DNA from 4 places in the Rhizobium sp. P2_G2 genome. Region 2 is predicted to be linked to each of the others. Evidence: predicted binding sites of a transcription regulator. Region 2 holds the regulator's gene; each other region holds the start of a gene.
What was found. The regulator PhoB, encoded in region 2, activates phosphate uptake and scavenging genes when phosphate is short. The targets are predictions, from matches to a motif close to TGTCATNNANCTGTCAT.

Region 1 (6,007 bases), on a different contig from region 2:
TGGGGGTCCGAAGGACGGGTCGAGACCGGTGGCTCGACCCTGTAAGTTTGGGGCGGGGTGTTGGTGGCCAGGTATGCCGAATGAAATTATCCGATAGAACTGCAGGAGCCACCCCATGAACCTGCAATTCATCGTCGACGGCCTGCTGACAGGGTCGATGATCGGGCTGGGCGCGATCGGCGTGACGCTCACCTATTCGATCCTGCGGTTCTCCAATTTCGCCCATGGCGATTTCATGGCCTGGGGCACCTATGCAACGCTGGTCGCGGTCAGCGCGATCGGGGCGATGTTCGGCAAGGTTGCGCCGATCGGGGCACTGTCCTTCGGCTGGCCGCTGATCGTGGCAGTCATCCTTGGCTGTGCTTTTACCGGGCTGATGGCGCTGGCGCTCGACAAGGTGCTGTTTGCCCGGTTGCGGGCCAAGGGGCAGTCGATCATCGTCGTCATGGCAAGCTTCGGCGCTTCGATGGCTTTGCGCAGCCTGCTGGAATTCATCTTCACCTCACGGCCGACCTATTTTTCGCGGGCGATCCAGATTGCCGTGCCGATCGGCCTGGGCATCCGCATCACGGCGGACCAGATTGCATTGCTGCTGATCACTGCCATGCTGGTCTTGGCGACGCATCTCATGATGACCCGCACCCAGACCGGCCGCGCCATGCAGGCGGTCAGCCAGAACCCGGCGCTTGCCCGTGTCGTCGGTATCGATGTGGCGAAAGTCGTGCGTGTCACCTGGGTGCTTGGCGGAGCGCTCGCCTGTGTGGCCGGCGTAATGATCGGCATTCTCGTGCAGATCAGGCCGCTGATGGGTTTTGACATGCTGCTGCCGATGTTTGCCGCGGCGATCCTTGGCGGTATCGGCAGCGTTCCGGGCGCGGTGCTCGGCGGGCTGATCATCGGGCTGGCGGAGGCCGGTGCGGTGCAATTCATTGGCGCGGAATGGCGGGCGGCTGTCGCCTTCATCATCCTGATGTCGGTTTTGTTCGTCCGGCCGATCGGCCTGTTCGGTGTGAGGGAAAGATGATCGACCTTATCGGCTATGGCGGCTTTTTCCTCACCACGGCGCTGATCTTTGCGCTGATCACGCTCGGGCTGAACCTGCAATGGGGCCTGACCGGCCTGTTCAATGTCGGCGTTGCCGGCTTTGTGGCGATTGGTGCCTATACCTCGGCGCTCATAACGACTCCGGATGATCCCAACCGTTTCGGCGGCTTCGACATGCCGATCGTCGTCGGCTGGCTCGGCGCGATGACTGTGGCCGGCCTGGCTGCGGCGATCACCGGCTTTGCGACGCTGCGGCTGAAATCCGACTATCTGGCGATCACCACATTCGGCGTGGCCGTCGTCGTGCAGCTGGTGGCGCTGAATGCCCAGCCGCTCACCGGCGGCGCCTTCGGCATCGGTTTCATTCCGCGGCCGTTCGCGAGCCTGGCGGAGACGCCGCTGCTGTTCAATCTCTCCAATCTGGCCATCGTCTTCGTCGTCACGCTGCTCGCCTATCTGGCGCTGCAACACCTGGCGAAAAGCCCGTGGGGCAGGGTGCTGAAGGCGCTTCGGGAAGACGAGCGGGCGGCGATCTCGCTCGGCAAGAGTGCTCGCTTCTACCGGGTCCAGGCCTTTGCCGTCGGCGGAGCGCTGATGGGATTGGCGGGCGCGGTGCAGGCGCATTTCATCGGCTTCATCGCAGCGGACAATTACGTGCCGATGTTGACATTCCAGGTCTGGGTAATGCTGATCGTCGGCGGTTCGGGGAGCAATCTCGGCGCGGTCGTCGGCGCGATTCTGGTCTGGGGGATCTGGGCGGGCTCAGGCGCGCTGACGGCCACGCTTTTCCCGCCGGAGCAGCAGGCGCGGGCGGCATCGCTGCAGATCGTCGCCATCGGCGTCATGCTCTGCCTGATCCTGCTCTTCCGTCCGAATGGCCTGTTCGGCAACCTGCCTTACCGGCGGCGCTTCGGCCTGAAGCCGCGGAAATCAACATGAGCGAGATTTCACTCTGGCATGCTGTCGGCCGCAACCGGAAGGATCGGCCGGAACTGCATGGCACGCTCGACGCCGACCTGGCGATCATCGGGGGCGGCTTCTCCGGCCTGTCGGCCGGCTTGCATGCGGCCGAAAAAGGATTCTCCGTCGTCGTGCTCGAAGCGGAGATGATCGCCTGGGGCGCTTCGGGGCGCAATGCCGGTTTCGTCGTGCCCAATTTCGCCAAGATGGACCCGGACGATGTCCTGGCTCTGCTCGGTCCGGAACGCGGCGAGCGGCTGATCCGGATGGCCTGCGGCAGCAGCGATCTCGTCTTCGATTTGATCCGGCGGCATGGCATCGTCTGCGACGCCGTGCAGAGTGGATGGATACAGCCGGCGCATACCGCCGCCGCATTTGAAAAGGTGACGTCACGGGCGGCGCAATGGGCGAAGTGCGGGCGGCCGGTCGCGATTCTCGATCGTCTGGAGGTCGAGCACGCGACTGGGGCGAAGGGCTATTTCGGTGGCTGGACGGATCGGTCGGCTGGTGTGCTCAACCCGGTCGAATATGCCCGCGGCCTCGCCGATGCCGCCGAATCGGCCGGCGCCAGGATTTTCGAGCATAGCCCGGTGCGCGTGATCACGCGGGAAGCGGCGGGCTATCGCCTGACCACCGACAAGGGCGCGGTGCGTGCCGGGAAAGTTTTCGTCGCGACCAATGCCTATGGCCGCGCACTCAACCCTGGCCTGGCGAAAACCTATATTCCGCTGCGCGTCTTCCAGATCGCCACAAGACCGCTACCGCAATCGGTGCGCCAGCGCCTGGTGCCCGGAAACCAATGTGTTTCCGACACACGGCGCAATCTCTTCACCTTCCGCTTCGACGCGGCAAACCGTTTGATTACCGGCGGTATGCACATTTTTGGCCCTGGTGCTGCAGACCGCGTGGCGCGCGCCATCCACCGGCGCATGGCCGACAAGCTGGAACTGCCCGATATCCCGCCGATCGAATTCGCCTGGTCCGGCATGGCTGCCGTCGAGCCGGACTTTTTGCCGCATCTCGTCGATCTCGGGCCGGACATGATTGCCGGATTTGCCTGCAATGGGCGCGGCATCACGCTGACGACGGCAATGGGGAAGGTGATTGCCGACTGGGCGGCCGGGACGGAGCCGAGGGATCTGCCGATTCCCTATGGGCAGGCCAAGGCCATCCCTGCGCATGGATTGATGCGGCATGCGCCGAACGCCTTGCTTCCGTGGAGTATGCTGCGGGATTGGCGGGATGAGCGAGCCCCATAAAAAAGCCGGCGCGATGGCCGCGCCGGTGGGGAAAATTGCAAGATGCGATCGCGCCGAAAGGGTTTTCGGTCAATACGCTTCGGGAACGTACATTTCCTGCGGCACTGGATGGCGCACGTAGTCGGAATGGTGAATGCGCTCCGRCAGGACGATTTCCGGCCGCTCGACGTCATCATACGGGATCCGGCCCAGCAGGTGGCTGATCATGTTGAGGCGGGCGCGCTTCTTGTCGACCGCTTCGACGACCCACCAGGGTGCTTCCGGCGTATGGGTGCGGGCCAGCATCTCTTCCTTGGCCTTGGTATAGTCTTCCCAATGGACGCGGCTTTCGAGGTCCATCGGCGAGAGCTTCCATTGCTTCAGCGGATCGTGGATGCGCATGTTGAAGCGGAATTCCTGCTCCTCGTCGGTGATCGAGAACCAATATTTGATCAGGATGATGCCGGAGCGGACGAGCATGCGCTCGAATTCCGGCACGGAGCGGAAGAATTCTTCCAGTTCGTCAGGCGTGCAGAAGCCCATGACGCGCTCGACGCCGGCACGGTTATACCAGGAGCGGTCGAACAGCACCATTTCGCCGGCGCTCGGCAGATGCGCCGTGTAGCGCTGGAAGTACCACTGGCTGCGCTCGCGCTCCGTCGGAGCCGGGAGCGCCACGACGCGGCAGACGCGCGGGTTGAGGCGCTGGGTGACGCGCTTGATGGCGCCGCCCTTGCCTGCCGAATCACGGCCTTCGAACAGCACCATGACCTTGAGCTTCTGGTGCTGCACCCAATCCTGCAATTTGACGAGCTCATGCTGCAGGCGGAAGAGCTCGCGGAAATAGACCTTGCGTTCGAGCGTCTGTTCGGCGGGCTGGGTCATGCCCTCGGTGACCAACTCGTCGAGACGGTCTTCCTCGATCTGCATTTCCAGTTCTTCGTCGAAGCTGTCGGCGATCTCGGCCTTGATGCGTTCGAGCTGTTCCTGATGATCCATAGACATGGGCGCACCCTCCTGTTTCGCCAGACAGAAACAGGAGTTTGCGACAGTGATGTGACAATCGCGTGACCGTTCGCAGATGCAAAAATTTCTTGGCTTTGACATATTGACGGATTTTGTCAGTCATATTATAAGTGACGAAAATTGAAATTCGTCACTCGTAAATCGAAGGCGATCTCCATGATCGAAATTCTCGACACGCCGGCCGAGATGCAGCGTCAGGAAAGCGTCACCCGCATCCTCGACAGCGCCGAGCGGCTGTTCCGCCATTATGGCTATTCGAAAACCAATGTCGCCGACATTGCCAAGGATCTGGGCATGTCGCCGGCCAATATCTACCGCTTCTTTGCCTCCAAGGTGGAGATCCACCAGGCGGTCTGCGGCCGGATGCTGCTGCAGGCCTATAATATCGCCAGATCGATCCTCAGCCAGAAGATCAGCGCCGAGGAACGGCTACGGCAATGGATCCACGCGTTCCACAAGATGACGCTCGAAACCATGATGGACGACGAGAAGGTTCATGAAATGGTGGTCGTGGCCCTGGAACGCGACTGGCATGTCATCGATGCCCATATCAATCGTGTCCACGACCTTGCTGCCGATGTCATCCGTGAAGGCATCGAGAGCGGCGAGTTTCGCCAGATGGATGCGGATTCGGCGTCGCGCTGCTTCGGCGCCGCTACCGTGATCCTTTGCCATCCCCAGATGGTCGCCCAATGCCTGCACAAGACCAACCGGGCCACGCCCGACGAACTGATCGACTTCGCACTTAAAGCCCTGAAGAAATAACAATGGAGGCGGATATGAATTCGCTCGATCTCGCAAGCATGACGCGGGCAACCGCCGCTGGCATTCTCCTCGTGAGCGCTTTGGCGCTTGGCGCATGCAGTGAAAAGAAAGCTGAAAACGATGCGGCGGCCGTCATTCGCCCGGTCAAGGTGGTCGAAATCGCCAAGGCCAGCAATGTCCGCGAACTCGAATATTCCGGTGCGGTGAAATCGCGCACCGAGATGAATCTCGGCTTTCGCGTTGCCGGAAAGATCACCGAGCGCCTTGTCGATGTCGGTGACCGGGTGAAGCCGGGCACGGTCGTTGCCCGCATCGATGCGACGGACTACCAACTGGCCGTCAATTCGGCACAGGCCAATCTCGATGCGGCACAAAAGGCGGTCGAGACGGCTGATATCGCCAACAAGCGGTCACACACCTTGTTTGCCAAGGATGCCGTGCCGAAGGCGCAGGTCGAACAGGCGCAGCTGACTTATGATCAGGCTGCTGCGACCCGCACGGCGGCCGCCGCATCGCTCGACCAGGCGAAGAACCAGATGAGCTATGCGGAGCTGAAATCCGACCGAGACGGCATCGTCACGATCATCGACGCCGATCGTGGCCAGGTGGTTGCCGCCGGCACGCCGGTGCTGACCGTCGTCGCCGACGATGAGAAGGAAGTGCAGATCGCCGTTCCCGAAAACGACATTGCCGAATTCAAGCCTGGCAAGGGCGTCAAGGTCAGCTTCTGGTCGGACGCCACGCTTTCGCTCGATGGCAAGGTGCGGGAAGTCTCTGGAAGCGCCGACCCGCAGTCGCGGACATTCTCGGTCCGCGTCAGCCTGCCGGACGATCCGCGCGTATTGATCGGCATGACCGCCAATGTGGTCGCCGATGTCGCGGCTGGTGCCGATCAGATCACCGTGCCGCTGTCGGCGCTGGCGGAGAGGGACGGCGGTAAGATCGTCTGGACCGTCGACCGCACGGCCGCCACG
Region 2 (6,007 bases):
GGCATTGTGGGCGGCGAGCGCCTCGGTGATTTCGGCCAGCCATTCGTCGAGCTGGCTTTCCGGCCGCGCATTGAGCGCCGGAAACGAGCCGACAATGCCGGCCTTGCACTGGGCGATCACCAGTTCCGGATGCGAGATGATGAACATGGGTGCGGCGACCAGCGGCAGCCTGAGATCGTCGCGGAGAATGGCGGGGAGCATGATAAGGTCCGGAATGCGCTAAGTTGGCGGCAGCCTATCCCTGGAAAGATGGTTTGTTCAACCTTGTATTTTCGTCGCGTGCGTCAGACCGCCATTTTTTGGCTGCAAAGCCGATATTAGCGGGGGAGGCATTCGGCTCGGAACTTGAAAAGGTGCTGGCGAATGATTACCCAAGGGTCATAATGAGAATGTCCCGCGTATCGAGGTATTTTAAAGCGTGAGTGGACTGGAACAGGCGATCCGCAACGCTCTGGACAGGGCCGAAAGGTCCAATCCGGAAATACGCGCGCGTATCTATCAGTCGGCGCGCAATGCACTCGATGCCGGCCTGCGCAAGCAGGACATCCACGACATGACGGTGATCGAGCGGCAGCGGCAGCGGCTGGAATTCACCATCCGCGCGATCGAGGACGAAGAACTCGAAAAGCTGCGCATGTCGGCGCGGCTCGACAAGATTTTCATCGAGAACACGCCGTTCGAGCCGCCGGAGGCGGTGCCTGAGCCCGATATCGCGCCGCCGGCGCCGGAGCGGTTCGTCGATGCGCCGCCGTCGGCCTGGCCTGAGCCGGCTCAGCCTTCACGGCGCGAGCCGCCGATTGTCGAGCCGGTGCGCCAGGCGGCGCAGCCGGTCACGCCCATGGCGGAGCCGGTCGTGGCGCGCGCGATACCGCCGGAGATCGAGGAAGACGGCGCGTTTTCCGATTTTTCGGCCACCCGCGATGAGCGCGCACCGTCCAAAGCCGGCGCAAGAACGCGGCGGGTCGAACCGGTGATCGACGCACCTTTGGTCGCCGAAGCGCGCGGCAAGGGACGGGCGCAAAATATCCGGCATGAGGAAGAGGATCCGGCCTGGGCCGAGCCTTCGACGCCGGAAGGGCGCAAGGTGGCGCCGCAGAAGCGTGCCGCGCGACGCCGGCGCGGCTCCTGGATCGTGTCGCTGTTCGTCTATTGCGTGCTGCTGGGCGTCATCGGCTTCGGTGCCTGGTGGGCCTATGCGACCGGCATGATCGGTGCGGCCATGCATGGCGGCGGCGATTTCGATTTCATCCCCAAGCAATTGCAGAGCGAGGATTTCGATCCGAAGGTGCCGCTGAAAACCCCGCTCGATCCGCTGCGCGGCTTTTCCGGCGATTGGGTGAGCGTGCTCAAGCCCGGCGACACCAGTGCGGTCAAGCCGGCGTCGCAGGCCAAGGTCAGCGACGTCACCGACAGCGACGGCAAGGCGATCATGATCATCTCGAATGCGCCGGACCAGGATGGCGAAGTGCGGATCGAGGTGCCGGCCGATGTGCTGAAGAATCTTGCGGGCAAGACCTCGACGCTGGCTGTGACGCTACGCGCCGATGGCGACAAACCGTCGCAGATCTATATCCAATGCGCCTTCGCCAGCCTCGGCGATTGCGGGCGGCATCGGTTCACGATCTCCAATGAGCGGGTGGATGAGCTGATCCAGGTGAAGTTTGATGGCAAGCAGGCGCCGAACGAGCCGGGGTTTGTGATCATCAACAGTGATCTGACTGGGCAGGGGCGGGCGATCCGGCTTTATGGGATCAGGATTGGGCCGGGGGCTTGAGCTGAAAGCAATGGCGCCTGGCGCCACCCCCCTCTGTCCTGCCGGACATCTCCCCCTCAAGGGGGGAGATTGGATGGGGCGCTCTTGCTGCCCCAAATTCCCATCGTGAATTCACTCTTCGTTGGCGATGTGGAGCGGTGAGCAAGCCTCTTGCCAATCTCCCCCCTTGAGGGGGAGATGTCCGGCAGGACAGAGGGGGGTGAACCGCAAACGCCAACGAAGCGAACGGCCAATCACACTTCCATCGCATACCCCGCACCGCGCACGGTGCGGATCACATCCGGCATGTTCGACAGATTGAGCGCCTTGCGCAACCGCCCGACATGGACGTCGACGGTGCGTTCGTCGACATAGATGTCGTGGCCCCAGACGCCGTCGAGCAGTTGCGAGCGGGAGAACACCCGGCCCGGCGACGACATGAAGAATTCCAGCAGCTTGAATTCCGTCGGTCCGAGGCGGATTTCGCGGGAGCGGCGGTGGACGCGGTAGGTTTCGCGGTCGAGCTCGACATCGCCGCATTTGAGGATCGAGGAAATGGCGTTGGGCCGCACCCGGCGCAGCATGGCCTTGATGCGGGCCATCAGTTCCGGGGTCGAGAACGGTTTGACGACATAGTCGTCGGCGCCGGTCGACAGGCCGCGGACGCGCTCGCTTTCCTCGCCGCGGGCGGTGAGCATGATCACCGGCAGGCGCTCGGTTTCGGGGCGCATCCTGAGCCGACGGCACAATTCGATGCCGGACACGCCGGGCAGCATCCAGTCGAGCAGCAACAGGTCCGGGACGCGCTCCTGCAGGCGGATATCCGCCTCGTCGCCGCGCGGGATCACCTCGACGTCATATCCCTCTGCTTCGAGGTTGTAGCTGAGCAGCGTGCCCAGCGCTTCCTCGTCTTCCACAACCATAATTCTCGGCTGCATGGTACTCTGCTCCGTCGGCAATCACGCCTGGCGCGTGCCCCGCGCCCAGGCGGCTGCGATTGTTACTACCGGCATAGTCTCGTCCGATGCCGGCGCTGATGATCGGCGGCCAGGGACGCCATTGGCGGCAGCTGGCCGAAATGCGCAATCGGCATCACTGGCCCGGCTGCACCACGGAAGCCGTATTGTCTTCCTTGACGCGTTCGCCGGTCGGCTGTTCGCCCGTCTTCATGTAGTAGATGGTTTCCGCGATATTGGTCGCATGGTCGCCGATGCGCTCGATGTTCTTGGCGCAGAACAGGAGATGCGTGCAGGGCGTGATGTTGCGCGGGTCTTCCATCATGTAGGTGAGCATTTCGCGGAACAGCGAGGTATAGACGGCGTCGATCTCGCCATCGCGCTGGCGGATCACCTCGGCCTTTTCCGCCGAGCGGGTGGCATAGACGTCGAGCACGTCCTTGAGCTGGGTCAGCGCCAGTTCGGAGAGATGTTCGATGCCGCGGGCGAGCGGCCGCGGAATGCCGGTGGTCTGCACGGCAATGACGCGCTTGGCGTTGGATTTGCCGAGATCGCCGACGCGTTCGAGATCGGCGGCGATGCGGATCGAACCGACGATCTCGCGCAGGTCCGACGCCACCGGCTGGCGCTTGGCGATCATCAGGATGGCGCTGTCGCCGATATCGCGCTCGGTCTGGTCCATGATCACGTCTTCCGAGATCACGCGCTGCGCCAGCGCCGAGTCCGACGTGACCAGCGCCTTGACCGAGTCGGAAACCATCTGCTCGGCCATGCCGCCCATTTCGGCGATGCGGCGGGAAAGGTTGGCCAGCTCCTCGTCAAAGGCGGAATAGATGTGTGCGGTCATCAATAGTCCTCCAACCGGCGGGCGGCCGGCGCGGTTTTGGATCGGCCGAAGCGGCCCCTATGTCCTGGGCCGCCGGTTATCCGGGTTGGCAAGGAACATAGGGTCGGCCAAGTTTTCATTAGCCGCTTTACGCCAGGGTTTTATGTCAAAGTCACGAAAGATTTATGACAGACTAAAGTGCTGAAAAGTCAATCCTTTCGGTCGAGCCGGAGGGATTGCTGCGTTTTTGTCAGAAGCGCACGGTGAATGTGCTGCCGCGGCCGAGTTCCGATCGGATGAGCAGGCGGGCGCGGTGCCGCGTCAGGATGTGCTTGACGATTGCCAATCCGAGGCCGGTGCCCTTCTTCGAGCGACTGCTCTCGACATTGACGCGATAGAAGCGTTCGGTCAGGCGCGGGACCTGGTCTTCGGGAATGCCGGGACCGTAGTCGATGACACTGACCTCGATCGGCTGGCGCGGCTTTTCGATCAGCGTCACGTCGACGATCTTGCCCTCCTGGCCGTATTTGCAGGCGTTCTCGATCAGGTTCTCGAACACCTGGGTCAGCTCGTCGCGATCGCCGCTGACATTGATGGCATGGTCGGGCAGATGCCGCTTGATCTCGACGCCGAGGTCGGTTGCCAGCGGCGCCAGCGCATCGCAGACCGAGCCGATGAGCGGCACCAGGTCGACGGCGTCCTCCGGCGCGACGCGCGCCTTGATCTCGAGCCGCGACAGCGACATCAGGTCGTCGACCAGGCGCGACATGCGGGTCACCTGTTCGAGCATGATCGTCAGGAACCGTTCATGCGCCGCGGTGTCGGTGCGGGCCGGGCCGAGCAGCGTTTCGATGAAGCCGCGCAACGAGGCCAGCGGCGTGCGCAATTCATGCGAGGCATTGGCGACGAAGTCGGAGCGCATGCGATCGATGCGGCGCGATTCCGAAATGTCGCGGAAGATCAATACATAGAAGCGGATCGCCTCGCCCTCTTTCGTCTCCGCCGGGATCATCCGCACCTGGAAGATGTTTTCGCCCGGCAGGGTGTCGGCATATTCGGTCATGCCGTTGCGGCCCGACGCGATGGTCTCGCGGATCATCTCGATGATCGCCGGCAGGCGGATGCGGGCCGAGATGTGCTGGCCGGGCTCGATCTCGCCGAAGGCATGCCGCGCGGACGGGTTCTGATAGATGACATTGGCCTTGGGATCGAGCAGGTAGGCCGGGCTGTCGAAGCCGGCAAAGGCCGATTTGACGTCGCAGAGCGGCTCCGGCGGAGGCGTGGGCTCCTGTTCAGCGATCGGCACCGTGGGCGCGGTGGCTTTGATCCACAGCGACGGCAGCACGGCAAGGATCATCACCGAAACGGCGATACGGGAATTGGTGCCGGCCGCGATCAGCGCGGCTGCGCCCAATAGGACGGCCGCAAGGTTGTATTTATGACCCAACAGCCAATCAGTGACTGCTTTCAGCATGCGAATCCCCGGCACTGCGAAAATTAAAACGTCCTTCTATGGTCTGTATGTAACAGCTTTTTCACGCTTTGCTTGAATTCACATGATGATTATGTCCATGTCACTGACAGCATGTCTGCCGGAAGCGGTCGCCGGTTTCGGGACAAGGACATGCACAAAACAAAGAACCGCGCGCATGGCATGAGGAGGAGTGGAATGGCCGTCGAAACGGATATTCCCGCGGTCGACGTCAAGATCGACGGCAAGAAGCGGCAATGGGATATCGACGATCCGGTGCTGCCGGCCTGGATCGATGACAAGGCGCTCGAATCCGGCGGTTATCCCTACAAGAAGAAGCTCGACGACGACGAATATGAGGCCGAGCTGGAAAAGCTGCAGGAAGAGCTGGTCAAGGTGCAGCTCTGGCAACAGAAATCCGGCGACCGGGTAATGTCCTTGTTCGAGGGGCGGGATGCGGCCGGCAAGGGCGGCATCATCCATGCCATCCTCTCCTATATGAATCCGCGCAGCGCCCGCGTCGTGGCGCTGAACAAGCCGACGGACACCGAAGCCGGCCAATGGTATTTCCAGCGCTATGTGTCGACCTTCCCGACGCGCGGCGAGTTCGTCAACTATGACCGCTCCTGGTATAACCGCGCCGGGGTCGAGCCGGTCATGGGCTTCTGCAGCAAGGAAGAATACGAGCAATTCCTGAAAAGCGTGCCGCGCTTCGAGAAGCTGATCCTCGACGACGGCATCCATTTCTTCAAATTCTATATCGAGATCGGCCGGGAAATGCAGCTCAAGCGCTTCCACGAGCGGCGCCACAGCAAGCTGAAATGCTGGAAGCTGTCGCCGATGGACATTGCCGCGCTCGACAAATGGGATGACTATTCCGAAAAGCGCAGCCGGATGCTCAAGGAAACCGATACCGAGCATGCGCCATGGACGGTGGTGCTCGGCAATGACAAGCGCCGCGCCCGGATCAACATGATCCGCCACATCCTCGATAGCCTTGA
Region 3 (6,007 bases), on a different contig from region 2:
CCTGAGCCTCACGCCCGGATATCGAGCACGCGATTGCGATGCTTCGGATGCGTCGAATAGACGAAGATGCGGTCCAGGTCGCGGTCCGGCATCATGCTCAGGAAGCGCACCTCGATCGTATTATTGGCGTTGACGCGCATCAGCGTGCAGCCGACGCGGTTGACCTTGGCATCGGGGACGTCGAGATAGAACTGCTTCGGCAGGCTGAACTTGGTGTTGATGGCAAGGATGGCGCCGCTCTTCGAAATGGCGATCAGGTCGCAGCGGCGGGCTGCAAGATTCTTCACCGCATTTTCAGTATATTCGATGCGCGCCGCATTCATCGTCTCTTCCATGGCAAACCGCTTTTCGCGGTCGTACATGAAGGACTCTTCCTTGCTCAGATAGTTCGGCTTGGGTGAGGTTCCGGGTTCCATGGTTGTCCCTCCAAATTCACGCAAACCATGGTAGGAAGAGAAGGCTAAAAATGAATTGACGCGATGCGTTTTTGAAACATGTCAAGTTGACTGCCGTCTTTCAGGCTTAACAAACCGCTAGTCTGCCGGCCGCAATGATACAGAGGCGGGTCGCCGCGAGGTAATAAAACAATTTACTGGACTTAATGACCGGCCTCAGTGTTTATCTCCACGTCCGCGGCTGATTTTGAGACGCGAAAACAGGAATTTGTGAATGACGACCGCTTTGGATCAACTCAAAGGCAAGCATGTTCTGGTCGTCGAGGACGAGTTCCTGATCGCCGAAACAATGTGCCTCGACCTTGAAAATGCCGGCGCAATCGTCGTCGGTCCGGTGCCGACGGTAGCACGCGCATTGTCGCTGCTGCAATCGCGCCAGGTCGATGCAGCGCTTTTGGACATCAAGCTCAATGAAGAGACATCGATATCGATCGTCAACGATCTTTCCAGGCGCGCCATTCCCTATGTCTTCGTTTCGAATATAAACCCTTCAGAATTGCCGCCGCGCTTTCGCGAGGCGCTTGTCGGCAAGCCTGCCGAAATAACCGTCATTGCCCGAGCGCTTTTCCGGGGCGAATAGTCTTATCGGCGGCGCATATCCAGCCTGGTACCCGTTCGAACGCCCGACCTTTTTCCCGCCCGCACCCGTTCGGCTTTGAACGGGATGCATGATTGCCGTAGCGGCTCGAAGGCCGCGACGACCGGCAGGTAGCCGCACGCGCGGTCGTGATTGATTGTTGAATATGACGAATTTGCTATAAGCGTGCTGTGTCCGTCACATCGCTGTCAGGTGACCAGCCTAACCTGTCACAAGCTTGCGTTTTATCAAGCAGTACTGAACCTTCAGCAACCGTCAGGGATCCACGACGATGATCAGAACCATGTTGCTCGCCACGACGGCAGCCATCGCGCTGTCCGCTAGCCATGCCAACAGCTTCGCCGCCGAATCGATGACCTTCACTGGCATCGAAGCGCCGGTCACGGACAAGGAGAAGCGCGAAGTCCGCGCCACCGCCGCGGTCACGGTCGACGGCAAAGCCGCCAGGATCGGCTTCACGCCGCTCGTCCGTTCCGGCGACAAGATTGGCGACGGCACGTTCGGCCTCATTCTCGATCAGTCCGGCAAGCCGATCCTAGGCAATGACGGGGCGCCGATGATTTCCAACGCCACGGACTTCTCCTCCATCCTGCAGAAGGACGGCAAACTCTACGTCGTTTCGCATTTCGAGACGCGGCCGGCGGCAATCTATGTCACGGAGGTCGCCAAGGATGGCGACAGCGGCGAGCTCAAGGCGGTCAAGACATCGCCGGTCGATTTTGCCGAATTCGGCGGTCTCTGGGTTCCCTGCGCAGGTTCCGTCACGCCCTGGGGCACGCATCTCGGCAGCGAGGAATATGAGCCGGACGCCGAAGTGATCGAAACGACCGCCACGCTTTCCAAGCTCGACAATTATGCCAAGCCGATGGCGCTTTATTTCGGCTATGACGCGATGAGCGCGTCCGCCGACATGGACGGCTTCCGCAAAGTCTTCAACCCCTACCGCTACGGCTTCATCACCGAAATCTCCGTTGATGATTCCGGCAAGGGCACGGCTGTGAAGCACTATGCCATGGGCCGCTTCTCGCATGAACTCGGCTATGTCATGCCTGACCGGAAGACGGTCTACATGACCGATGACGGCACCAATGTCGGCCTGTTCCGCTTCGTCGCCGACGAGGCAGGCAAGCTTGATTTGGGCCATCTCTATGCCGCCAAGTGGGAGCAGACGAGCGCCGAGAACGGCGGTGCCGCCAATCTCATCTGGGTCGATCTTGGCGGCGGCAAATCGGCCGATGTCAAGGCGCTCATCGACAAGGACACCAAGTTCTCCGATATTTTTGCAACCGCCAAGATGGGTGATGATGGCCAATGTCCTGCAGGCTTCACCGGTTCTTCAGCCAATGGCGTCAAGGAATGCCTGAAGGTCAAGGACGGCATGGAGTTCGCCGCCTCGCGCCTCGAAACCCGACGCTATGCCGCGATCAAGGGCGCCACGACAGAAATCCGCAAGGAGGAGGGCGTCACCTACGATCCGGACCACCATCGTCTCTATATCTCGATCAGCGAGATCGCCAACGGCATGGAAGACATGTCCAAGAAGGGCAAGGCGGCCAAGAATTTCGACCTGCCGTCGGCCAACCACATCAAGGTGGCCTATAATGAATGCGGTGGGGTCTATTCGCTCGATCTCGACAAGGATTTCGTCGCCACCAACATGAAGGCGATGATCACCGGCAAGCCGACGAAATATCCGGACAGCAGCCCGTTCGCCGGCAATACCTGCGACATGGACGGTCTCGCCAACCCTGACAACCTCACCTATGTGCCGGGGCACAACACGCTGATCATCGGCGAAGATACCGAAAGCGGCCACCAGAACGATGCCATCTGGTCGATGGACCTCGACACCAAGAAGCTGACCCGCATCGAGACGACCCCCTACGGCTCGGAAACGACCTCGGTCTATATCTATCCGAACGTCCAGGGTCATGCCTATCTGATGAATGTCGTCCAACATCCGTATGGCGAATCGGACGAGGACAAACTCCGTTCGCCGGCCGATTCCAAGGCCTATATGGGCTATATCGGCCCGATGCCGGCGCTCGCGGATTGATCCGGAGACAGGTCTTGACAATGACGCGCGCACATTTGCGGGCGGTGCTTGCGGCAGCCATTTCGTCCATGGCTGCCGCAGGATTTGCCGTTGCCGCCAGTCCGGGCGAACTCACGGATCTGCGTTCGGAGAATCCGGCTAACCCTTTCGCCTACATCCCGCCGCAATGCTATACGCGGACCGAAACCAGCGGTCTGGTGCACAATCCCTGCTATGCCTGCCATATCAAGTCTGCGGAGCCGAATTATGCAGACGATAGCGATCTGCAGACCCATTACGATTTCTCCGATCCGGCACTGGCCAACCATTGGCCGAACTTGTTCGTGGACCGCCGGGCGGCGATCGCAGTGATCCCCGACAGCGATATCCTCGCCTATGTCCGCACCGACAATTACCATGATGGCATGGGCCGGCCGGAACTCGCCGGACGCCTGGAGCATCCGCCGGCGGGCTGGGACGTCAACGGCGATGGCGCATGGTCCGGCTACCGTCCCGACGTCTATTTTTCATTCGACAGCCAAGGTTTCGACATCGCGCCGGACGGAAGGCGAACCGGCTGGCGCGCCTATGGCTACCTGCCCCTGCCGGGCTCCTTTCTGCCCGCCAATGGATCGGCCGACGACGTCATGATCCGCCTGCCGCAAACATTTCGCGAGCGCGAGGACGGCGCGACCGACTGGGCGGTCTACGACGTCAACCTCGCCGTCATAGAGGCACTGGTCAAGCGCGCCGATGTCGGGATCAGTCAGGTCGACGAGCGGGCTCTCGGTGTTGACCTCGACCGCGACGGCAGGCTGGCCATCGCCCACCGGGTCGTCTACGCCTTCGATCCGCGCCATGGTGTCACTATGTCCTATGTCGGTCGGGCGCGTCTGGAACTGGCGGCCGGCAAGGTGCATCTGGCGGCCGGCCTGTTTCCGGAGGGCACCGAATTCATCCACAGCCTGCGCTATCTCGATGTCGCCGCAGACGGTTCCGTCAGGCCTGCCGCCCGCCTCAAGGAATTGCGCTATGCCCGCAAGACCGGCTGGCGGACATATTCATCCCTGCTCGAACAGGCGATGAACGAGCTGCGCGAAGAACACGACAATCCGGACAGTCCGGAAACCTTCCATGGTGATGTGGAATCCGGCATCGCCACCGGCACCGGCTGGCGCTATCAGGGCTTTATCGAAGATGCGGGCGGCACGCTGCGCCCGCAGACGTTTGAGGAAAGCCTGACCTGTGCAGGCTGCCATGCCGGCATCGGCCGCCCGACGGATACGATCTTCTCCTACGCGCGCAAGCTGGACCAGCCGCGCCGGGGTTGGTTCCACTGGAACCAGGGTTTTGCCTTGGGCGATCAGCCGGACCGGCCGGCGGTCAATTCCGGCGGAGAATATGCCACCTATCTCAAGCGCAACCACGGCTCAGACGAGTTCCGCGCCAATACCGAGGCGATCGCGCACTTCTTTCCGGACGGCAAGGCGGACGACCAGGCAATCGCCGCGCTGGCAAAGCATATCGGCGCATTCACCGACCCGTCGGCGACGCGCGCGCTCATGCTCGACAAGGCTTATCGCCTCGTCGTCGGCGAGCAGAGCTACGCCAAGGGCCGCAATCCGGTCATCGCCCCGCTCGACCGGGCGGTCTGGCGCGCGGTGCCGGAGAATACGGCGACCGGTGTCGTGGAGCCGGTAGAGTAGGGGCGTCGACCGATACTGTCTGGAACGCTTGGATGCCGGACGCTGACCGAGGACCGGTCGCCTGCTTGGCGGGGTGAAGAGGGCAGCGTCTCCAAGCGAGCAATGCGTCGCCTTGGAAAATCCGACGTTCCGCCTCGCCAAATCCATCTGGACAGTTTTTGCCGGAGGTGATCCTATGCCGCCCGATGCGAATGCGAGAGGCTTGGATTGCAAAATATTCCCGCACTTTTCGATCTTTCCGGCCGTAAGGCGATCGTCACCGGCGCCAGCCGCGGCCTGGGGCAGGCGATTGCCGAGGCACTGGCGGGCGCCGGGGCCGATGTTGCGATCACCGCGCGCGACGTCGAGTCTCTGAGGGAGACCGCCCGCCGGATAAAAGCGCTCGGTCGCTCGGTTCATCCGTTTGAACTCGACGTGCGCGATGTCGAAGCCTGCGGCAGCGTGATTGCCGAAGCGGCCGATGCACTGGGCGGGCTCGATATTCTCGTCAACAATGCCGGCCATGAGGATGTGCGGCCGTCGCTCGATGTCGACGAGCTGCTCTGGGACAAGATCGTCGATACCAATCTCAAGGGCGCCTTCTTCGCTGCCCAGGCAGCCGCGCGCTGCATGCGCGATCTCGGCACGGGCGGTGCGATCGTCAATCTCTGCTCGCTCACCTCCTATGTCGGCGTGCCGACCGCCGTACCCTATGGCTCCTCCAAATCCGGCCTGATGGGCATGACCCACGCGCTGGCCACCGAGTGGGCCGGCCTCGGCATTCGTGTCAACGCCATTGCGCCCGGCTATTTCCGCACCGCCATGACCGATATGTTCTACAAGGACGAGGACTGGCAGCAGGCGATGCTGGCGAAAATCCCGCAACGCCGCTTCGGAGCGATGGAGGATGTCGCGGGCGCTGTCGTCTTCCTCGCCAGTGATGCCTCGGCCTACATCACCGGCACCTGTATCCCCATCGACGGCGGCTATCTCGCCTCGATCTGACCCAGTCCCAAGGAAATTCCGATGTCCGACGTCTCCTTCCATGATCTCTCCACGCTCGACGAAGCCGGCCGCGCTGACTTGCTGAAACGCTCTGAAACCGACCTTTCCGGTTTCATCGACAAGGTGAAGCCGATCATCGAGGCGGTGCGGACGGAGGGCGACGCAGCGCTGGTGCGTTTCGCACGCGATCTCGACAAAGCCGATGTCAATATCGGCAGCCTGAGGGCAA
Region 4 (6,007 bases), on a different contig from region 2:
TTGCCGGAATAAGTCTTCTCCTTCGGCAGGTCCGGAAGATTGGCGCCCATACGATCGAGCACATTGAGGCCTTGCGAGGGCTTTTCGACGTCGTCGATGCTCGGTAGCGTCAGGACGTCCGACTGCTGTGCCGCCGGATCGGGCAGCAGCCGATCGCTCTTGCCGATCTCGTCACTCTCCTGCTTGAGCTTGTCGACATTGACCGGCTTGACCGGCGTCACCTTGACCAGGTTCGAATCGGCGCGCGCGCCAAAAGGCACGAGCGCGGCCAGGAAAACCGCCCAAATTACCCGCTGTCTCATCATCCGCTGCCCTGCCATGATCCGGCTTTAAACCCCAAAGCGTGGCGCTTTTTGGTCAAGCAGCGCATTCGCCTCCTGAATAATGGTAGCGGCGCGTTCCGGCTCGGCGAAGACTGCCAGACGAAGGGCGGCGAACTCCGCCCCCATTTCGGCGACCGCCAGCACTGAGGCCGGATCGGTGCCGCCCATGACGATGCAGGGGATTTCGACCATCGACGCCCACCATTCGGCAAGTGCCAGATTCTTGGGATGTGCCTCGGGCTTGATGTCGCCGTCGAGCTTGCCGAAGAAGATGTAGTCGGGCTGCAATTCGCCGATCTCGAGTGCGCGGTGGCGTTCCTGGGCGTTGCCGCCGCCGACGATCAGTTTCGGCGTGAATTTTTCGATCGCCTCGGCCAGCGGCTCGACGCCGCCGGCGATGTGCAGGCCGTCGGCCTTGGCCCGGCCGGCCACCCGGCTGTCGCCGGCGATCAGTGCTGCAGCACCTGCCTTCTGGATCACCGGCACCAGCGATTCGGCGATCTTCTGGAAGATGCTGTCATCAAAGCCATATTGCGGCACGATCACCGAGGCGACGTCGCCGCCCTTGAGCGCGTCGCCCATGACGCGTGCCGCCTCGGCGGGGTCGGCGATCTCCGGTGCGACAAGAACCAGGCGGCAGCGGTTTTCAACTGTTGACATGGATGATGTGTCTCGATTCCCTGCTTTGCAGATCAGGCGTTCGGCTGTAGTCCTTCACTGACCCAGCCGTGTTTCTCCATGCCTTAACTCCCCGAAAGCAAACGATCAACATGCACATCGACGCGAGCTTCTATTTCATCGCCATACCGGCGGTCGTTCTCGTCGGCTTGAGCAAGGGTGGCATGGGCGATGCGCTGGGTCTGCTCGGCGTGCCGATGCTCTCCTTTGTCGTGCCGCCGGATCAGGCGGCGGCGATCCTGCTGCCGATCCTGATCGTCATGGACGCTGCCGCCCTCTGGACCTGGCGGAACAACAACAATGGCGAACTGCTGAAGATCATGCTGCCGGGCGCACTGGCGGGCATTGCCTTCGGCTGGCTCACCTGGGCCTTGGTGCCGCATTACGCCATGGAAATCATCATCGGTGTCGTGGCGCTGAGTTTTACCGCACGCTTCTACTATAACCGCTATTTCGCCCGCGCGGTCGAGGCGCCGCCGCGGCCGCATACGATCGCGCGCGCCGGCTTCTGGAGCACGCTGTCGGGTTATGGCAGCTTCGTCGCCCATGCCGGCGGTGCGCCGTTCCAGGTCTATGGTCTGCCGTTGAGATTGCCGCCGCGCGACTATACCGGCGCTGCGGTCCGGTTCTTCGCGATCCTCAACGCCATCAAGCTCATTCCCTATTATGCGCTCGGTACGCTCGACATCAGCAATCTGAAGATTTCAGCGACGCTTTTTCCGTTAGCGCCGCTGGCGACGATTGCCGGCGCCTATATGGTGCGGCGCATGCGGCCGGATTTCTTCTATCCGTTCATGTACCTGATGTGCGCATTGGCGGGGGCGAAATTGTTCTACGATGGCACGGCGGCGCTGGCGAAGGCGCTGATGTGACTAAGCGGGGAATCGTTGGCTTGCCAACGATTCCCCGCTTAGTCCTTTGTTTTGTAGCAGGTTCTTGCCGAAAAACCGCGGGACACTTTCCGGACCGGCTTGGTTTTCATGCGCTGCGAAATTTTTTAAGTGCAACGCACAAAAAGTCTTGTCCTTGAAAAAACTCTGGCTTAGCTTCGTCGCCGATGAGCGATCCATTCACGGCCATTTCGGATTCAAACCGACGCTTCCTGCTCGAAGAGCTGAGACGGGCGCCGCGCACAGTCAATGAACTGGCGTCGCTTCTGCCCGTCAGCCGTCCGGCCGTGTCGCAGCACCTGAAGGCGCTGCTCGATTGCCAGATGGTCAAAGTCGAAACCCAAGGCACACGGCGAATCTATGCGATCAACCCGCAGGGTTTTCAAAAGCTAGGTTTTTGGTTGGATCAGTTCTGGGCTTGAGGGCTTGGCCCTCGTTTCCTCCCCGGATTTATCCCTGTTTGCGGCGTCGGCCGCCAGATTCGACTTCCTGTGAAATCTTTACTCGTTCAGCGTCAGGAAGCCCATCCGGCGGCCTTGCGCGGGTATTCAACTAGTGGCGCGTGTTCAAACGCAGGCGTTCGATTTCATCCTTGATTTTCAGCTTTTGTCTCTTTATTTCCGCGATCTGCGTGTCGCCGGTTGAGGGATGCAGCATTGCGGTGTGAAGTTCTGCTTCAAGATCGCCATGTTTCTTTTCAAGCGTCTCGATATGAGCCTCAAGTGACATAGGCTGGTTCCTTCCCGTTCTTGCCCACATCCGGCCATCCATCCCGCCGGATGTTTCAGGCTGCAACAGTGCCAATGTGACACGTAAATGACGATTTGTCGAAGGTGATTTCTCCCTAAAGGAAAACTTCCCGTTACCGACAGAATTGTGATAGGGACAAAACGATGCAGATACCGGGAATGTCGCCATGTCCCGGGCTGAAGGAGAGTGGGGAAGGGACTTTATGGCCGACCAGGAGCAGGCTGAACTGAGGCTGAATGCGGCGAGACTGCGGCAGGAGCACGAGGACTATGACGTCGCGATCAACGCCATGATCGCAACCGGCTGCGACGCCTTGAGGGTTCAGCGGATGAAGAAGAAGAAGCTCTCAGTGAAGGACAAGCTGGCGCAAATCGAAGACCAGATCATCCCCGACATCATCGCCTGAACGAAAGGCCGCAATGCCGATTTCCAAGCCCACCGTCGCCATCATCATGGGAAGCCAGTCGGACTGGGAGACCATGAAAAATGCCGCAGACACGCTGGACGCCCTTGAAATTCCTTATGAAGCGCGGATCATTTCGGCACACCGTACGCCCGACCGGCTGGTGAATTTTGCCAAGTCGGCGCGTGATGAAGGTTTTAAGGTGATCATTGCCGGCGCAGGTGGTGCCGCGCATCTGCCGGGCATGACGGCGGCGATGACGCCGCTGCCGGTGTTCGGCGTGCCGGTGCAATCCAAGGCGCTTTCGGGACAGGATAGCCTGCTATCGATCGTCCAGATGCCGGCCGGCGTGCCCGTGGGTACGCTGGCGATCGGCCGTTCCGGCGCCGTCAATGCGGCCCTTCTTGCCGCCGCCGTGCTTGCGCTTTACGACGACGACCTGGCCGAGCGTCTTGACACCTGGCGCGAGGAACAGACCGCCTCGGTGGCTGAACATCCTGTGGATAAGTAGATGAAAACCCGCACCATCGGCATTATCGGCGGCGGTCAGCTGGGCCGCATGCTCGCCATGGCCGCCAGCCGGCTGAACTTTCACACCGTCATTCTCGAGCCGCAGGCGGACTGCCCGGCGGCGCAGCTCGCCGATGCGCAGATCGTCGCCGCCTATGACGATCGGGCTGCCTTGGCCGAACTTGCGCAGCGTTGCGACGTCGTGACCTACGAGTTCGAGAACGTGCCGGTGGAAGCCGCCCGCCATCTCGAAAAGCTGGTGCCCGTCTATCCGCCGCCGCAGGCATTGGAAGTGGCGCAGGACCGGCTGACCGAAAAACAATATCTCAATGCCTGCGGCATCGTCACGGCCGGTTTTCGCGCTGTCGACAGCCAGGAGGACCTGGAGAACGCACTGGCCGAATTCGGCGGTGTGGGCGTGCTGAAAACCCGCCGGCTCGGCTATGATGGCAAGGGCCAGATGGTTTTTCGTGCCGGCGATGCGTCCGAGGGCGCTTTTGCCAGGCTCGGCGGCGTGCCGCTGATCCTCGAAAGTTTCGTGCCGTTCACGCGCGAGATTTCAGTGATCGCGGCGCGCGGGCTCGATGGACGCCTCGAATGCTATGATCCGGCAGAAAACGTGCACCGCAGCGGCATTCTCTTCACCTCGACCCTGCCGGCCGCGATCAGTCCGGCCGTTGCGGGGCAGGCGCGCGACGCTGCACTCAGGCTGCTCTCGGCACTCGACTATGTCGGCGTGCTGGGCATCGAATTCTTCGTCACCGAAAACGAGACGCTGATCGCCAATGAGATCGCGCCGCGCGTGCACAATTCCGGCCATTGGACCGAGGCTGCCTGCGTCATCTCGCAGTTCGAGCAGCATATCCGCGCCGTCGGCAACCTGCCGCTCGGCCATCCGGCGCGGCATAGCGATTGCGTCATGCAGAACTTGATCGGTGATGAGATCGAGGACGTGGCTTTGCTGGCGCAGGAGAGGGAGGTGCTCATCCATCTTTACGGCAAGGCGGAGGCGCGGCCGGGGCGGAAGATGGGGCATTTTACGCGACTGACGGGGCGACGGTCGTAAAGCACGGCCCACCGCGGACACGGAGGTTCCTAACAAACCCCGCCATCCCCTTCCCCCACCCCGCCACATAAGCTAAAGCGGCGGGCATGACAGATTTCGCCATTCTTCTCGGCGGCCGCCTGATGCGGACGGACCGCCTCGACAGACAGCTTCGCGATGCCCGTTTCATCGCCGCCGATGGCGGGATGGCGCATGCCGAGGTGCTGGGCGTCGAGCCGGATTTGTGGGTTGGCGATTTCGATTCCACGCCACCCGAGTTGATCGAGCGCCACCCTCACGTCAAGCGTGAATCCTATCCTGCTGAAAAAGCGCTGACGGATGGCGAACTGGCCGTGGCGGCGGCACTCGATGCCGGCGCGGACCGGCTGATCCTGGTTGGCGCGCTCGGCGGCACGCGGTCGGACCACGGGCTCGCCCATCTCGTACATGCGCTTTCGCTCGCCGAGCAGGGCCGCGATGTGTTGCTGACCTCGGGTGATGAGGAGGCTTATCCTGTCATCGCCGGCTGCTTCAGTTTCGACCTGCCCGCCGGCAGCCTGTTTTCGATCATCGGCTTTTCCGATCTCACCGATCTGACGATCGGCAACGCGCGCTATCCGCTCGACGATTTCGCCTTGCCGTTCGGCTCGAGCCGTACCGTTTCCAATGTTGCCGAGGGTGCGATTTCGCTCAGCCTCGGCGCCGGCCGCGCCATGCTGCTCGCGCGGCCCTATGATTTTACCGGAGTATAAGTTTGGCCCCCCCGATCCTCAAACTCACCGATATCCATCTGAGCTTCGGCGGCGCGCCGCTGCTCAACGGCGTCGACATGCAGGTCGAGCCGGGTGAGCGCATCTGCTTGGTCGGCCGCAACGGCTCCGGCAAGTCGACACTATTGAAGATCGCCGCCGGCCTGGCGGAATCGCAGAGCGGCGAGGTATTTCGCCATCCGGCCTCGACCGTGCGCTATCTCAACCAGGCGCCCGATTTCGATGGTTATGCCACTGTCGAAGCCTATGCCGCCGCCGGCCTCGGGCCTTCCGACGACCCTTATCGCGTCACTTATCTGCTCGAACATCTCGGCCTCGCGGGCGATCGCGACCCCGAAAGTCTTTCGGGTGGCGAAGCGCGGCGGGCGGCACTGGCGCGGGTCATGGCGCCGGAACCGGATATATTGCTGCTCGACGAGCCCACCAACCATCTCGACCTGCCGACGATCGAATGGCTGGAAGGCGAGCTGACGCGGACGAAGAGTGCTCTGATCCTGATCTCGCACGACCGGCGCTTCCTCGAAAAGGTGTCGACCGCCACCGTCTGGCTCGATCGTGGCTTTGCCCGCCGGCTCGACCAGGGTTTTGGTTCTTTCGAGGCCTGGCGCGACCGCGTGCTGGACGAAGAAGAACTCGAA

Region 1: the regulator PhoB is predicted to act here: its motif matches at 4,288-4,304, upstream of ppk2 (polyphosphate kinase 2).
Region 3: the regulator PhoB is predicted to act here: its motif matches at 1,229-1,245, upstream of AC1D06_RS09290 (PhoX family protein).
Region 4: the regulator PhoB is predicted to act here: its motif matches at 2,697-2,713, upstream of AC1D06_RS08060 (YdcH family protein).

Annotation. Positions count from the first base shown of each region.
Region 1 covers NZ_JBFUFF010000078.1:12,140-18,146, forward strand. Annotated here, with positions in the region: gene AC1D06_RS32230 (branched-chain amino acid ABC transporter permease) at 116-1,024, shown strand; gene AC1D06_RS32235 (branched-chain amino acid ABC transporter permease) at 1,021-1,983, shown strand; gene AC1D06_RS32240 (NAD(P)/FAD-dependent oxidoreductase) at 1,980-3,263, shown strand; gene ppk2 (polyphosphate kinase 2) at 3,333-4,247, opposite strand; gene AC1D06_RS32250 (TetR/AcrR family transcriptional regulator) at 4,425-5,033, shown strand; gene AC1D06_RS32255 (efflux RND transporter periplasmic adaptor subunit) at 5,048-6,007, shown strand, end outside.
Region 2 covers NZ_JBFUFF010000002.1:37,023-43,029, forward strand. Annotated here, with positions in the region: gene AC1D06_RS02490 (NAD(P)H-dependent flavin oxidoreductase) at 1-201, opposite strand, end outside; gene AC1D06_RS02495 (hypothetical protein) at 419-1,774, shown strand; gene phoB (phosphate regulon transcriptional regulator PhoB) at 2,008-2,691, opposite strand; gene phoU (phosphate signaling complex protein PhoU) at 2,846-3,559, opposite strand; gene phoR (phosphate regulon sensor histidine kinase PhoR) at 3,786-5,009, opposite strand; gene ppk2 (polyphosphate kinase 2) at 5,205-6,007, shown strand, end outside.
Region 3 covers NZ_JBFUFF010000008.1:33,972-39,978, forward strand. Annotated here, with positions in the region: gene AC1D06_RS09280 (hypothetical protein) at 9-416, opposite strand; gene AC1D06_RS09285 (response regulator) at 670-1,035, shown strand; gene AC1D06_RS09290 (PhoX family protein) at 1,325-3,109, shown strand; gene AC1D06_RS09295 (hypothetical protein) at 3,124-4,794, shown strand; gene AC1D06_RS09300 (SDR family NAD(P)-dependent oxidoreductase) at 5,011-5,778, shown strand; gene hisD (histidinol dehydrogenase) at 5,800-6,007, shown strand, end outside.
Region 4 covers NZ_JBFUFF010000006.1:196,475-202,481, reverse strand. Annotated here, with positions in the region: gene AC1D06_RS08080 (tetratricopeptide repeat protein) at 1-302, opposite strand, end outside; gene AC1D06_RS08075 (thiamine phosphate synthase) at 330-983, opposite strand; gene AC1D06_RS08070 (sulfite exporter TauE/SafE family protein) at 1,094-1,873, shown strand; gene AC1D06_RS08065 (ArsR/SmtB family transcription factor) at 2,059-2,313, shown strand; gene AC1D06_RS08060 (YdcH family protein) at 2,444-2,620, opposite strand; gene AC1D06_RS08055 (YdcH family protein) at 2,844-3,047, shown strand; gene purE (5-(carboxyamino)imidazole ribonucleotide mutase) at 3,061-3,555, shown strand; gene AC1D06_RS08045 (5-(carboxyamino)imidazole ribonucleotide synthase) at 3,556-4,620, shown strand; gene AC1D06_RS08040 (thiamine diphosphokinase) at 4,707-5,351, shown strand; gene AC1D06_RS08035 (ABC-F family ATP-binding cassette domain-containing protein) at 5,354-6,007, shown strand, end outside.